DNA from 3 places in the Protofrankia sp. CiT1 genome. Region 2 is predicted to be linked to each of the others. Evidence: predicted binding sites of a transcription regulator. Region 2 holds the regulator's gene; each other region holds the start of a gene.

Region 1 (4,493 bases), on a different contig from region 2:
ACTCCCGCCGATCCACACCATCACATCGACAAATGGCGGTTCACCGTTCCGTTCGTCTGCGGCGCCACCAACCTGGGGGAGGCGCTGCGCCGTATCGGCGAGGGCGCGGCGATGATCCGGTCCAAGGGCGAGGCGGGCACCGGTGAGGTGTCCAACGCGGTCGTGCACATGCGTACGATCAGAGCGGAGATCGCCCGGCTGTCCGTTCTTGACCCAGCCGAGCTGTTTGCCGCGGCCAAGGAGCTACGCGCTCCCTACGAGCTTGTGGCCGAGGTCGCCCGGCTGGGAAAACTCCCGCTCGTGCTGTTCACCGCCGGCGGTATCGCCACTCCCGCGGATGCCGCGCTGATGATGCAGCTGGGTGCCGACGGTGTGTTCGTCGGCTCGGGTATCTTCAAGTCCGGCGATCCAGCGCGGCGCGCGCGGGCGATCGTCGAGGCTACCACTATGTACAACCATGCGGACGTCCTGGTGAAGGTCTCGCGTGGGCTCGGGGAGGCGATGGTCGGCATCAGCGCCGGCGAGCTGGAGCCCGCGGCCAGGTTCGCCGATCGCGGCTGGTGAGCGATTTCGGCATGGTCACCCCGGCGGTGCCGGTCCGGGTGGGTGTGCTTGCCCTGCAAGGTGATGTCCGTGAGCATGTCCGGGCGCTCGGCGCGGCCGGCGCTCATCCGCTGGAGGTCCGCCACGCGGCTGAGCTGAGCGCTGTGGACGGGCTGGTCCTGCCCGGTGGGGAGTCCACCGCGATCGGCCGGTTGCTGCGTGTGTTCGATCTGCTGGAGCCCTTGCGCCTGGCGGTCGCGGCTGGGCTGCCGGTTTTTGGGTCATGCGCGGGCATGATCCTGCTGGCTCGGGAGGTCTTGGACGCGCCTCCCGGCCAGCCGCTGCTCGCGGGCTTGGACGTCGTTGTGCGGCGCAATGCGTTCGGCCGTCAGGTGGACTCGTTCGAGGCAGATATCGATCTTATCGGTGTTGCTGGCGGCCCGGTTCGGGCGGTTTTCATCCGGGCACCGTGGGTGGAGAAGGTCGGGGATGAAGTCGAGGTTCTCGGCCAGGTCGGTGACAGGATTGTCGCGGTCCGCCAGGGCAGTCTGTTGGCGACCGCGTTCCACCCGGAACTGACCGGTGATATCCGGATTCACCAGCTGTTTGTCGACGTTGTCGCACGCAATCGTGGAAGGCGGGGCCAGTACAGGTGAGGGGCAGAGCATGAGCGGTCACTCCAAGTGGGCGACCACGAAGCACAAGAAGGCGGTCGTCGATGCGCGCCGCGGCAAGCTGTTCGCCAAGTTGATCAAATCTGTCGAGGTGGCGGCGAAGACCGGCGGCGGAGACCCGGCGGGGAACCCGACGCTGGCGGACGCCATCGCGAAGGCCAAGTCGCAGTCGGTACCGAACGACAACATCGACCGGGCCGTCAAGCGTGGTTCGGGGGAGCTTGCCGGCGGCGTCAGTTACGAAGAGATCATCTACGAGGCGTACGGGCCGAGTGGCGTGGCCATCCTGGTTGAGTGCCTCACCGACAACCGCAACCGGGCGGCCTCCGACGTCCGGGTCGCGATCACGCGGAACGGCGGCAGCGTCGCTGATCCCGGTTCGGTGTCGTACCTGTTCAACCGTAAGGGGGTGGTCCTGGTCCCCAAGACGCCCGGCCTGAGCGAGGACGACGTCCTCACCGCCGTCCTCGATGCCGGCGCCGAGGAGGTCAACGAGCTGGGTGACGCCTTCGAGGTCGTTTCGGAGGCGACGGACCTCAACGCGGTGCGCGTCGCCGCGCTGGGCGCGGCACTCGTGGTCTCCTCGGCGGACCTGTCGTGGCTGCCGAGCGTCAGCGTGTCCCTGGACGAGGAATCCGCGCGCAAGGTCCTCAAGCTCGTCGAGGCCGTGGAGGACCTCGACGATGTCCAGAACGTCTGGTTCAACGCCGACATCTCCGATGAGATCATGGAACTGGTATCGGCCTGACGGGGGTGCTCCTCGCCGCCTGTCGAGCGGCCCGCACGCTTCGCGACGCCCGGAGCGGTTGCCGGCCACCCCGCTCGGCCGTGCCCCGCCGGCCGAAAGTACGATCGGGGCAGCTCGAACGGGCGTTCGGGCGTGTCGCGATCGTGGCGGGCGCTGCCGGGGCCACAATGCCCGACGGTGGCTGCGTTCAAGACGGCTGGTCCGCGGACCGGCCAGCGGGGAGGGTGCTGGTGCTGGTGCTGGGTGTCGATCCGGGGCTCACGCGCTGTGGTCTCGGTGTGGTTGACGGCGGCCCCGGCCGGAGCGCCTCGCTGGTCGCGGTCGGAGTACTGCGCACACCGGCCACCGACGACGTTGCCGCGCGGCTGTGCGCACTCGAGCGGGGCGTGGAGGAATGGATCAGCCGTCACAACCCCGACGCGGTCGCGGTCGAGCGGGTGTTCAGCCAGGCCAATGTGCGGACGGTCATGGGTACCGCGCAGGCCGGGGCGGTGGCCATCGTCGCCGCAGCCAGGCGGGGCCTGCCGGTGGCACTGTACACGCCCAGTGAGGTGAAGGCGGCGGTCAGCGGCAGCGGCCGGGCGGACAAAGCCCAGGTCACGTTTATGGTGAGCCGCCTGTTGAAGCTGCCCGACCCGCCGCGTCCGGCGGACGCGGCGGACGCGCTGGCCCTTGCCCTGTGCCATCTGTGGCGTGGCCCGGCGCTGGCCCGGATGCGAGCGGCGGCCCATGGCGGCCAGGCCGTCGGGAAGGAGCCTGGTCGATGATTGCCTCTGTTTCGGGCACGGTGGCGGCCCTGTCGCTCGAAGCGGCCGTCGTCGAGGTCGGCGGGGTCGGGCTGTTGGTACAGTGCACCCCCGCGACCCTGTCGCGACTTCGGGTGGGGCAGGATGCGCATCTGGTCACCACCCTTGTTGTCCGGGAGACGGAACTCACCCTCTACGGCTTCGTCGACGCCGACGAACGTGACGTCTTCGAAACCCTGCAGAGCGCTTCCGGGGTCGGTCCCAGGCTCGCTCAGGCCGTGCTCGGCGTTCACAGCCCCGACGGGGTGCGCCGGGCGGTCGCGGCCGAGGATCTCACCGCGCTGACGAAGGTGCCCGGCATCGGCCGCAAGGGCGCGCAGCGCATCGTCCTCGATCTCAAGGACCGCCTTGGCGCACCGGCAGCGGTGCCGGCCCAGGCTGGCAACGCTGGCACGAACGCCGATGCCGGCCCGCACGGCGGCGTGCCGGCACCGGCTGGCCGATCCCGGGCCGCCGTCGGTGAACAGGTCCGTCTGGCGTTGCTCGGGCTCGGCTATACCGCGCGGGAGGCCGAGGACGCGCTGGCCGTGGTGCGCGCCGGCAGCGCCGACGGCAGCGAGCCAGGCGATGCCGGTGCTGCCGGTGCCGCCGGCGCTGCCGGTGACGACCAGGCGCCGGACACCGTGGCCGTGCTGTTGCGCCGGGCGCTGGCCGCTCTGCGGCCCCGATGAGGCAGCCGATGGACGCCGATGGCCTGGTCTCGCCGGTGGCCGAGCCGGAGGAACGAGCCTTCGAGGCCGGTCTGCGGCCGGGCAGCCTGGCGGAGTTCATCGGCCAGCAGAAGGTGCGCGAACAACTGACAATCATGCTGGAGGGGGCGCGCGCCCGTGCGCGTCCGCCCGATCATGTCCTGTTGTCCGGGCCGCCTGGGCTGGGCAAGACCAGCCTTGCGATGATCATTGCGCGGGAGCTGGCGGTCCCGTTGCGCGTGACCAGCGGCCCGGCGGTCGAACGCGCGGGAGATCTTGTCGCGATCCTCACCGCGCTCGCTCCGGGCGACGTGCTGTTCCTGGATGAGATCCATCGGATCGCGCGGCCGGCGGAGGAACTGCTGTACGCCGCGATGGAGGATTTCCGGGTCGACGTCGTGCTTGGCAAGGGCCCCGGCGCGACCGCGATTCCGCTGGACCTCGCTCCGTTCACCCTGGTCGGCGCGACCACGCGGTCGGGCCTTCTCACCGGCCCGCTGCGCGACCGGTTCGGCTTCACCGCCCATATGGACTTCTACGATCCCGATGAACTGACCAGCGTGCTGACCCGGTCGGCCAGGCTGCTCGGGGTGAGGCTGACCGGCGACGGCGCCACCGAGGTCGCCGGGCGGTCGCGAGGGACGCCGCGGATCGCCAACCGGCTGCTACGCCGGGTCCGTGACTATGCCGAGGTGCGGGCGGACGGGATCGTCACCCGTGAGGTCGCTCAGGCCGCACTGCGTGTCTATGACGTGGACGCGCTCGGCTTGGACCGGCTTGACCGGGCGGTGCTGGAGGCTCTGGTACGCCGATTCGGTGGGGGTCCGGTCGGCCTGGCCACGCTGGCCGTGGCGGTGGGGGAGGAGCAGGACACGGTCGAGGAGGTCGTCGAGCCGTTTCTGGTGCGTGCCGGGCTGCTGGCCCGGACCCCCCGCGGACGGATCGCCACTCCGGCCGCGTTCACCCATCTCGGCCTTGATCCCCTGGAAGGCGCGCTAGGACGCTCCCAGGAACCCCGTTCGGGGCCTGCGCG
Region 2 (4,493 bases):
AGGTGTTCCACCTCGGCCGCGAAATCCGGCCGGATCAGCTGGTCGGCGGTGACGTTCACCCACAGGCGAGGTGGGCGGATCGTGGTCCCTGAAGCCATCTCGTGCCACGTCCGAGCCTCCGTCACAGCGGTCCGCAGCACCCAGCGGCCGACCTGTTCGGACAGGCCGGCCGCTTCGGCGACCGGCATGAACTGTGACGGGCGCATCAACCCACGATCGGGATGCTGCCAACGCAGAAACGCCTCCATCGCCGGGACCGACCCGTTGTGCAGGTCAACCTCGGGTTGGTAATGCAACTGCAACGATCCGTCGTCGAACGCGGCGCACAGGGCCGGGACGAGGTTCAGCTCGAGCGCGGTCACAGATGTCTCCAGACGCCGGGATGAACGGGTCGCCGGTACCCATCGCATGTCAGGCTGAGCTGACCATGCCCGCCACCTGATCGACGTCGGGATGGTCTAGCCAAATTATGCGGGGATCGCGGCGAAACCACGACCTTTGTCTGCGGACGAATCGGCGCGTCGCGGCAATGGTCGCGAGCCGGGCGGCTTCGCTGGATTCGATCTCGCCATCCAGCCACGCCAGGACCTGCGCGTAGCCCAGGGCGCGTGAGGCGGTGCGTCCTTTGCGCAGGCCCAGACCGGCGAGCGTCTGGACCTCTTCGACCATGCCGGCAGCCCACATCGCCGCCACGCGGTCGGCGACTCGGATATCAAGGTCATGATGGTCGAGGCCGATCTGGACGACGTCATAGACCGCGCGGTGTTCCGGTAGGGAGGCGGCGAAGCCGCCGGTGAGCTCCAGCACTTCCAGCGCGCGCACGATGCGGCGACCATTGCTGGCCAGGATGGCGGCAGCCGCTTTCGGCGCCCGCGCGGTCAGGTCGGCGTGCAACGCGGCCGCCCCACGTTCGGACAGTTCCTGTTCAAGGCGCGCGCGTACCGCCGGGTCGGTGCCGGGAAACCTGAGGTCGTCGATGACAGCCCTGAGGTAGAGCCCTGAGCCGCCGACGAGCACCGGGGTCCGGCCGGCACTGAGCAGATCGTCGATGACGGTTCGTGCTCTGGCCTGGTAGGAGGCCACGTCGGCGGTATGGGTGATTTCCCAGATGTCAAGCAGATGGTGCGGGACGCCTCTGCGCTCCCGCGTCGGTACTTTGGCTGTGCCGATGTCCATGCCGCGGTAAAGCTGCATGGAGTCGGCATTGACGACCTCACCGCCGAGTACGGCGGCAAGGTCGATCGCAAGTTCGCTTTTGCCGGCCGCCGTCGGCCCGACGACCGCCACCATGCGTCCGGCTTTCTCCCGGTCGGCACAGCCAGCCACGATCAGACCCGGCGCAGAACCGCGACGATCCGGCCGAGGATCGCCGCCTCGTCACCCGGAATATCGGCATAGGCCGGGTTCTGCGGTTGAAGCCATGCATGGCCATCACGGTGACGCAAGGTCTTGACCGTGGCCTCACCATCGATCATTGCGGCGACGATCTCGCCGCTGTCCGCGACCGGCTGTTGCCGGACGACCACCCAGTCCCCGTCGCAGATCGCGGCATCGACCATGGAATCCCCGACAACGCGCAGCATGAACAGGGTGCCCTCGCCGACGATTTCGCGGGGAAGAGGGAAGATCTCCTCAACCGCCTGTTCGGCAAGAATCGGTCCGCCCGCCGCGATGCGGCCGAGGACGGGTACGTAGGCCGCGTCGCGATGGCCGTCCGACGGGACCACCGATCCGTCGGCACCGGCAGCCGGCATCGCTGGTGCCCCGAGACGGAGGCTGTCGCGTGCCGCCGGGCGGACCGGTGCGTCCGCGGAAAGTACCTCCATGGCCCGCGGGCGGTGGGGGTCACGCCGTAGGAAGCCCTTCTCCTCCAGCATCCTGAGCTGATGCGCGACGCTGCTTGTGCTGGTCAGCCCGACCGCTTGGCCGATCTCGCGCACGCTGGGGGGGTATCCGCGGCGCTCGACGGCATTGCGGATCACCTCCAGCACCTTGCGCTGGCGGGGGGTCAGGCCCGACGCGTCCGCCGGCCCGTCCGGCAGGTCGCGCACGCTGCCGCGTGGTGGCCGGCCACGTCGGGTGCGGTTGGGGTCGGTGGTCATACCTGCCGTTCTCCTTCGTTTCGCGGTCGTGGCAGACTCCGCTCCCGGCGGACCCAGTGGTTTTGCCGGGAACCGGCGCTGGTGGTCACAACCGACATCTCATCGGTACGACCGTAACTGCCGTGACCGAATTTCTCAAACGTCTGTTCGAGCGTGTCGTGGCGATTCCGTCGGGGTCGTGCGGTAGAAACTCGATCGGGAGTTCGATCGAACGGATGTTCGTTGTTTGCGATCTCGGAGGTTGAAGGAGTGTGTGGTGGAGAGGTCGGCTGAGCCTCCGCTGAGGTTGACCAGGAGGGGTCGGGCGGTCCTGGTCGTCCTCGTCGCGGCTGTCTTCTGTCTGGTCCTGTCTCTCGCGCGGGTGACCTCGTTGGCCTCGTCGCGTGGGGGTGGCGGGCCGGCGCGTGTTCATGTGGTCCAGTCCGGGGAGACCCTGTGGGGGATAGCGCGTGGGCTGGCGCCCGAGGGTGACACCCGGGTGGTTGTGGCGCGGCTGGCCGGTATGAATCAACTCGGCACCACCGATCTTGTTCCGGGCCAGGCGCTTCGCCTGCCCTGACCGTTGGACACGCCGGCGGGTTTGCCAGGTCGTGGTGGCTGACTCTATCGTCCACCACAACATGTGGTAGTTACGAAGGTGTAAGTCATCAAGATTTTGGGGGATCGTCCGTGCGATGCCCGTTTTGTCGACACCCGGACAGCAGGGTTGTCGACAGCCGCGAGACCGAGGAAGGTGCCGTGATCCGCCGTCGGCGATCGTGCTCGTCCTGCGGCCGCCGGTTCACGACGATCGAGGAGGCATCACTGCGGGTCATCAAACGCAGCGGGGTCACCGAGCCGTTCAGCCGCGCGAAGGTGGTGGCGGGGGTACGCCGGGCGTGCCAGGGCCGACCGGTGGAGACGGACGCGCTGGCCCAGCTTGCTCAGTTGGTCGAGGACACGCTGCGTGCGTCCGGAGCGGCCGAGATTCCCTCGGACGAGATCGGCCGAGCGATTCTCGGCCCACTGCGAGATCTTGACGAGGTCGCCTACCTGAGGTTCGCCTCGGTGTACCTGGCCTTCGACTCCCTGGCGGACTTCGAGACCGCGATCGCCGGTCTTCGGACGCAGGCCAGGTAGTTCACCAGCTGGTTACGGCGTGTTTCGGAAGTCGTCGTTCGATCAGGGAGCCGCGTCCAGGTGGCTGCCGAAACACGCCCTAGTCGCCGCCCTAATGCCGTATCCGCCAGACGAGGAGCGCCATGACCGAGACCCGCGGCACGAAGTCGACCCGGCCCGCTGGTAAGACCACCGGCCTGAAAGTAGGACGTGTCTACACGTCGCCCGGCGTACATCCCTACGACGAGGTCACCTGGGAGCTGCGGGACGTCGTGATGACCAACTGGCGGGACGGTTCGGTCAACTTCGAGCAGCGCGGGGTGGAGTTCCCTGACTTCTGGTCGGTGAACGCCACGAACATCGTCACGAGCAAGTACTTCCGCGGCGCGTTGGGCGCTGCCACGCGCGAATGGTCACTGCGCCAGCTCATCGACCGGGTCGTGCGCACCTACGCGGCCGCCGGGCAGCAGAACGGGTACTTCGCGTCGGAGACCGACGCCGAGGTCTTTGCGCAGGAGCTGACCTGGATGCTCCTGCACCAGGTCTTCAGCTTCAACAGCCCCGTGTGGTTCAACGTCGGCACCTCGGCACCGCAGCAGGTCTCGGCCTGTTTCATCCTGTCCGTCGACGACACGATGGAGTCGATCCTCAACTGGTACCGGGAAGAGGGCCTGATCTTCAAAGGTGGCTCGGGTGCCGGGCTGAACCTGTCACGCATCCGCTCGTCCAGGGAGCTGCTCTCCTCCGGCGGTACCGCGTCCGGCCCGGTCAGCTTCATGCGTGGAGCCGACGCCTCGGCCGGGACGATCAAATCAGGTGGCGCGACCCGGCGAGCCGCGAAGATGGTCGTGCTTGACGTCGATCACCCCGACATCGTCGACTTTGTCGAGAGCAAGGCCCGTGAGGAGAGCAAGATCCGAGCGTTGCGGGATGCCGGCTTCGACATGGACCTCGGCGGCCGTGACATCGTCTCGGTGCAGTACCAGAACGCCAACAACTCGGTTCGGGTGACGGACGAGTTCATGCGGGCGGTGCTCGACGGCACCGACTTCCACCTGCGGGCCCGGATCGACGGGCGGATCATCGAGACCATCGGGGCGCGGTCGCTGTTCCGCACCATCGCGCAGGCCGCGTGGGACTGCGCGGATCCCGGGATCCAGTACGACGACACGATCAACGACTGGCACACCTGCCCGGAGTCCGGCCGGATCAGCGCCAGCAATCCGTGCAGCGAGTACGTGCACCTGGACAACTCCAGCTGCAACCTGGCCTCGCTGAACCTGATGCGGTTCC
Region 3 (4,493 bases), on a different contig from region 2:
AGGAACGCACGGTCGCGCCGTCTCTGGACCAGTATCTGACCGTCGTCCGCTCCAGCGGCGGCGTCGTCGAGAAGGTTGATGTCTGGGGCCGGCGCCGGCTGGCCTACGAGATCCGCAAGAGCTTTGAGGGCATCTACGCCGTCATCGACCTGTATTCCGAGCCGGCGGTGGTCGCCGAGCTCGACCGCCAGCTCGTTCTCAACGAATCGGTGATCCGTACCAAGGTGATCCGGCTTCCCGAGAAGAAGCCTCGACGTAAGATCGCGGCCTGAGGGGATTTGGTTTCATGGCCGGCGAAACAGTTGTCACGGTAGTCGGAAACCTGACGAACGACCCTGAGCTTCGGTTCACGCCCAACGGCGCCGCGGTCGCCAGCTTCACCGTGGCCTCGACGCCGCGGACCCTCGACCGGACCACCAACGAGTGGAAGGACGGGGACGCGCTGTTCCTGCGCTGTTCCATCTGGCGGCAGGCCGCGGAGCATGTTGCCGAGTCGCTGCAGAAGGGCGCCCGGGTCATCGTGCAGGGCCGGCTCAAGCAGCGGAAGTGGACCGACCGTGAGGGTAACGAGCGCATCTCGGTCGAGCTGGACGTCGAGGAGATCGGTCCCTCGCTGAGGTACGCCACCGCGAAGGTCGTCAAGGCCAGTCGCGGTGGCGGCGGTGGGTATGGCGGGCCGGCCGCTGGCCCTGCTGGCGGCTATGGCGGGCCACCGCAAGCGTCCGGCGGGCCTGCCGGGCCTGCCGGAGCTGGTGGCTACGGCGCCCCCGTTCCCGCTGGTGGCGGCTCGGGCTACGGCGGTGGCGCCGTTGACGACCCGTGGTCCGCGCCCGCCGGAGCCTACTCCGAGGAACCCCCGTTCTAGGGGCCGGTCAAACCCACAGACATATAGGAGCGCACGATGGCCAAGGCGGCCGTGCGCAAACCGAAGAAGAAGGTTTGCGCGTTCTGCAAGGACAAGAGTGACTACATCGACTACAAGGACACCTCGCTGCTGCGGAAGTTCATCTCTGACCGCGGTAAGATCCGTGCCCGGCGAGTCACCGGCAACTGCAGTCAGCATCAGCGTGACGTGGCGATCGCGGTGAAGAACAGCCGCGAGATGGCGTTGCTGCCTTACACCTCGACGGCTCGCTGAGGAGCATGGCGATGAAGCTGATCCTCACTCAGGAGGTACCCGGCCTCGGTAGCCCCGGTGACACGGTCGACGTCGCTGGCGGCTACGGGCGTAACTACCTCATCCCCCGTCGGTACGCGATCGTGGCGACGCGGGGTGCCGAGAAGCAGATCGCTCAGATCCGCCGGGCCCGCTCGGCCCGGCAGGTCCGGGACCTCGGGCATGCCAAGGAGATTGCCGGCCAGCTTTCCAGCCTGTCCGTCCAACTGGTGAGCCGGGCGGGTAAGGAAGGCCGGTTGTTCGGCTCGGTGACGGCAGCGGACGTGGTGGCGGCGGTCGCCGCGGCAGGCGGTCCGGACCTGGACCGCAGGCGGGTGGAGCTACCGAAGCCGATCAAGTCACTAGGTGCCCACACGGTTTCGGTGCACCTGCATTCGGACGTCGTCGCGACCGTCCGTCTGGACGTCATCTCTGCCTGAGAAGATCTGTCTGAGAAGATCAAGGCAGGTTTGAAGCAGGCGGCTTGGGTGACCACGGTGTTGGCTGCTGGCCGCTGGATCGGTCGGTTTATGTTACATCGTGGTCACCCTTCGTGCTGTTGTTCTCTGTCGGCGCCAGATCCATTGTTGATCTTCGGGGGCACGAGGCACACGATGATCGAATTCTGGATTTCTTCTGTCCACAGGCGGTGGATGGCGCCCATGCCCACCAGGCCGTGACTTCGGCTTGGACGATCTGTCCTTCAGTTGGTTATCCACAGCTTCAGGGGACTTGTCCTGATGCTGTCCCCAAGACTTTCGGTCTTATCCACAGGTCTTATCCACAGTTCCTGTGGATAACTATTTGGGCTCCTGGAGCGCACCCCCGTACAGTCGGCGCCGCTGGCTGGACTGTTCCCTGGGGTTGGCCGGTCGGCCGGGTGTGGCTGCTGGGCGGAGGGCGGAGGATTGACAGAACCATCTCGACCGTCGAACATATGTTCGACGGTCGAGATGCTCGAAGCGGTGGTTGCGACACAAGCGGCGGTCACGACAAGGCGCATGGCAGGGGGTGGTCATGACACTGACCGATATTGACCGCGCTCGGAGTGGTGCGGGCGGGTCGGTCGACTTCGATCGCATCCCACCTCATGATCTTGCTGCTGAGCAGAGCGCGCTGGGCGGCATGCTGTTGTCGAAGGACGCGATCGCGGACGTCGTGGAGGTACTCGCCGCGGGTGACTTCTATCGGCCCGCGCACGGCACGGTCTACGGCGTCATCGGCGACCTGTACGGCCGTGGTGAGCCGGCTGACGTCATCAGCGTCGCGGCCGAACTCGGCCGGCGGGAGCTGCTTGAGCGGGTGGGTGGGCCGGCATACCTGCACACCCTCATCTCAAGTGTGCCGACGGCGGCAAATGCCGGCTATTACGCCCGCATCGTCGCGGAGAAGGCTGTTCTGCGTCGCCTGATGGAGGCCGGCACCCGTATCGTCCAGCTCGCCTTCGGCCCCGCGCAGGACGTCGACGAAATCGTCGACCGTGCTCAGGCCGCCGTCTACGAGGTCACTGAACGTCGTTCGAGTGAGGACTACGCCCCCCTCGGTGAGCTGCTCAATCCCGCTTTGGAGGAGATCGAAGCCATCCAGGGGCACAACGGGTCACTGACCGGGGTTCCCACCGGCTTCAATGACTTGGACGAGCTGACCAATGGGCTGCACGGTGGCCAGTTGTGGATCATCGCGGCCAGGCCCGCCGTCGGGAAGTCGACCCTCGGTCTAGATCTTGCCCGAGCCGCGTCGATCCGTAACAGCATGACATCTGTGATCTTTTCGCTCGAGATGAGCCGGATGGAGATCACCATGAGATTGCTGTCGGCGGAGGCACGGGTATCGCTTCAGAGCATCCGTACCGGCCGCCTCACCGACGAGGACTGGGCCCGCCTCGCCCGCCGGATGGGCGAGGTCGCCGACGCTCCCCTGTTCATCGACGACAGCCCGCACCTGACCATGATGGAGATCCGGGCGAAGGCCCGGCGGCTCAAACAGCGCAACGACCTACGGATGATCGTCCTTGACTACCTGCAGCTGATGTCGTCGCCGAAGCGAACCGAAAACCGTCAGCAGGAGGTCAGCGAGATATCGCGTTCGCTGAAACTTCTTGCCAAGGAACTCGATGTCCCGGTGGTGGCGATCTCCCAGCTGAACCGCGCCTCGGAACAGCGTGCGGACAAGCGTCCGCAGATCTCCGACCTTCGCGAGTCGGGGTCGCTGGAGCAGGACGCGGACGCCGTGATCCTTCTTTATCGGGAGGATACGGTGGAGAAGGAGTCAGCCCGTGCGGGCGAGGCCGATCTGATCGTCGCCAAGCATCGTAACGGCCCGACCGGCACCGTCACCGTCGCTTTTCAGGGCCACTACTCCCGTTTTGTCGACATGGCCAGTTGAGCGGGAGCAAAGATCTGGACCGATGCCCGCGCGCGGCCACGTGCCGTAGGTAGCGGGATGGTGTGAAAATCAAGCACCCGAACAGTGTTCGCCGAGTCGTGCATCTCGTATCGGCGGTCGCGCCAGCGGCCGGGTCGTGGAGGTTCAGCCCGCGGGCTCGGCCTGGGCGCCGTCACGGAGGCCGGCGGACCATTTCTCCTCGATGCGGCCGTACTTCCACACCAGCAGCGCGATGACCCAGGTGGCGACGAACAGGCCGACGATGAAGTAGCCGACGATGTTCAGGTCCAGATGTGAGATCCAGTCCCAGAAGCCGCCGGTGAGCTTGGCCTTTTCGGCGAGGATGCCGAGCAGTTCGATGCTGCCGATGATGAAGGCGACCGCGACGGACAGACCGGTGATGGCGATGTTGTAGTAGACCTTGCGGACCGGTTTGGAAAACGCCCAGCCATAGGCGAAGTTCATGAACGAGCCGTCGATGGTGTCGAGCAGGCTCATGCCGGCGGCGAACAGGATGGGCAGTACCAGGATCGCGTACCAGGGCAGCCCGGCGCCGGCGGCACCGGCGGCGAGGAAGAGCAGGGCGACCTCGGTGGCGGTGTCGAAACCGAGGCCGAACAGGACGCCGAGCGGGTACATCTGCCACGACTGGGTGATCGCGTTGGTGAAGCGGCCAAGGAAACGGTTCATCAGCCCGCGGGAGTTGAGCTGTTCCTCCAGCCTGGCTTCGTCGTACTCGCCGCGGCGCATGTCGCGGAACACCCTCACGATGCCGACGAGGATGACCAGGTTGATGCTGGCTATGACGTAGAGGAAGCCACCGGAGACGGTGGTGCCGATCCAGCCGGTGACGTCGTGCAGGGCTGAACCGTCGTCGGAGACCTCACTGGCAAGCGAGCGCACACCGATGCTGAACAGAAAGGCCAGGGCGAACACGATCGTGGAGTGGCCG

What was found. The regulator LexA, encoded in region 2, represses DNA repair genes until DNA is damaged. The targets are predictions, from matches to a motif close to CGAACNNNNGTTCG.
Region 1: a site for LexA is predicted at 2,081-2,094, ahead of ruvC (crossover junction endodeoxyribonuclease RuvC). Genes of this name have one in related genera too.
Region 3: a site for LexA is predicted at 2,087-2,100, ahead of dnaB (replicative DNA helicase). Genes of this name have one in related genera too.

What each region holds. Positions count from the first base shown of each region.
Region 1 covers NZ_CAKJTP010000044.1:18,159-22,651, reverse strand. Annotated here, with positions in the region: gene pdxS (pyridoxal 5'-phosphate synthase lyase subunit PdxS) at 1-564, shown strand, start outside; gene pdxT (pyridoxal 5'-phosphate synthase glutaminase subunit PdxT) at 576-1,199, shown strand; gene MJ785_RS09900 (YebC/PmpR family DNA-binding transcriptional regulator) at 1,210-1,965, shown strand; gene ruvC (crossover junction endodeoxyribonuclease RuvC) at 2,196-2,732, shown strand; gene ruvA (Holliday junction branch migration protein RuvA) at 2,729-3,442, shown strand; gene ruvB (Holliday junction branch migration DNA helicase RuvB) at 3,451-4,493, shown strand, end outside.
Region 2 covers NZ_CAKJTP010000008.1:22,583-27,075, reverse strand. Annotated here, with positions in the region: gene MJ785_RS02810 (EAL domain-containing protein) at 1-362, opposite strand, end outside; gene miaA (tRNA (adenosine(37)-N6)-dimethylallyltransferase MiaA) at 412-1,290, opposite strand; gene lexA (transcriptional repressor LexA) at 1,329-2,102, opposite strand; gene MJ785_RS02795 (LysM peptidoglycan-binding domain-containing protein) at 2,356-2,661, shown strand; gene nrdR (transcriptional regulator NrdR) at 2,772-3,221, shown strand; gene MJ785_RS02785 (vitamin B12-dependent ribonucleotide reductase) at 3,344-4,493, shown strand, end outside.
Region 3 covers NZ_CAKJTP010000018.1:12,731-17,223, forward strand. Annotated here, with positions in the region: gene rpsF (30S ribosomal protein S6) at 1-272, shown strand, start outside; gene MJ785_RS05315 (single-stranded DNA-binding protein) at 287-865, shown strand; gene rpsR (30S ribosomal protein S18) at 902-1,138, shown strand; gene rplI (50S ribosomal protein L9) at 1,150-1,596, shown strand; gene dnaB (replicative DNA helicase) at 2,174-3,541, shown strand; gene MJ785_RS05335 (HoxN/HupN/NixA family nickel/cobalt transporter) at 3,686-4,493, opposite strand, start outside.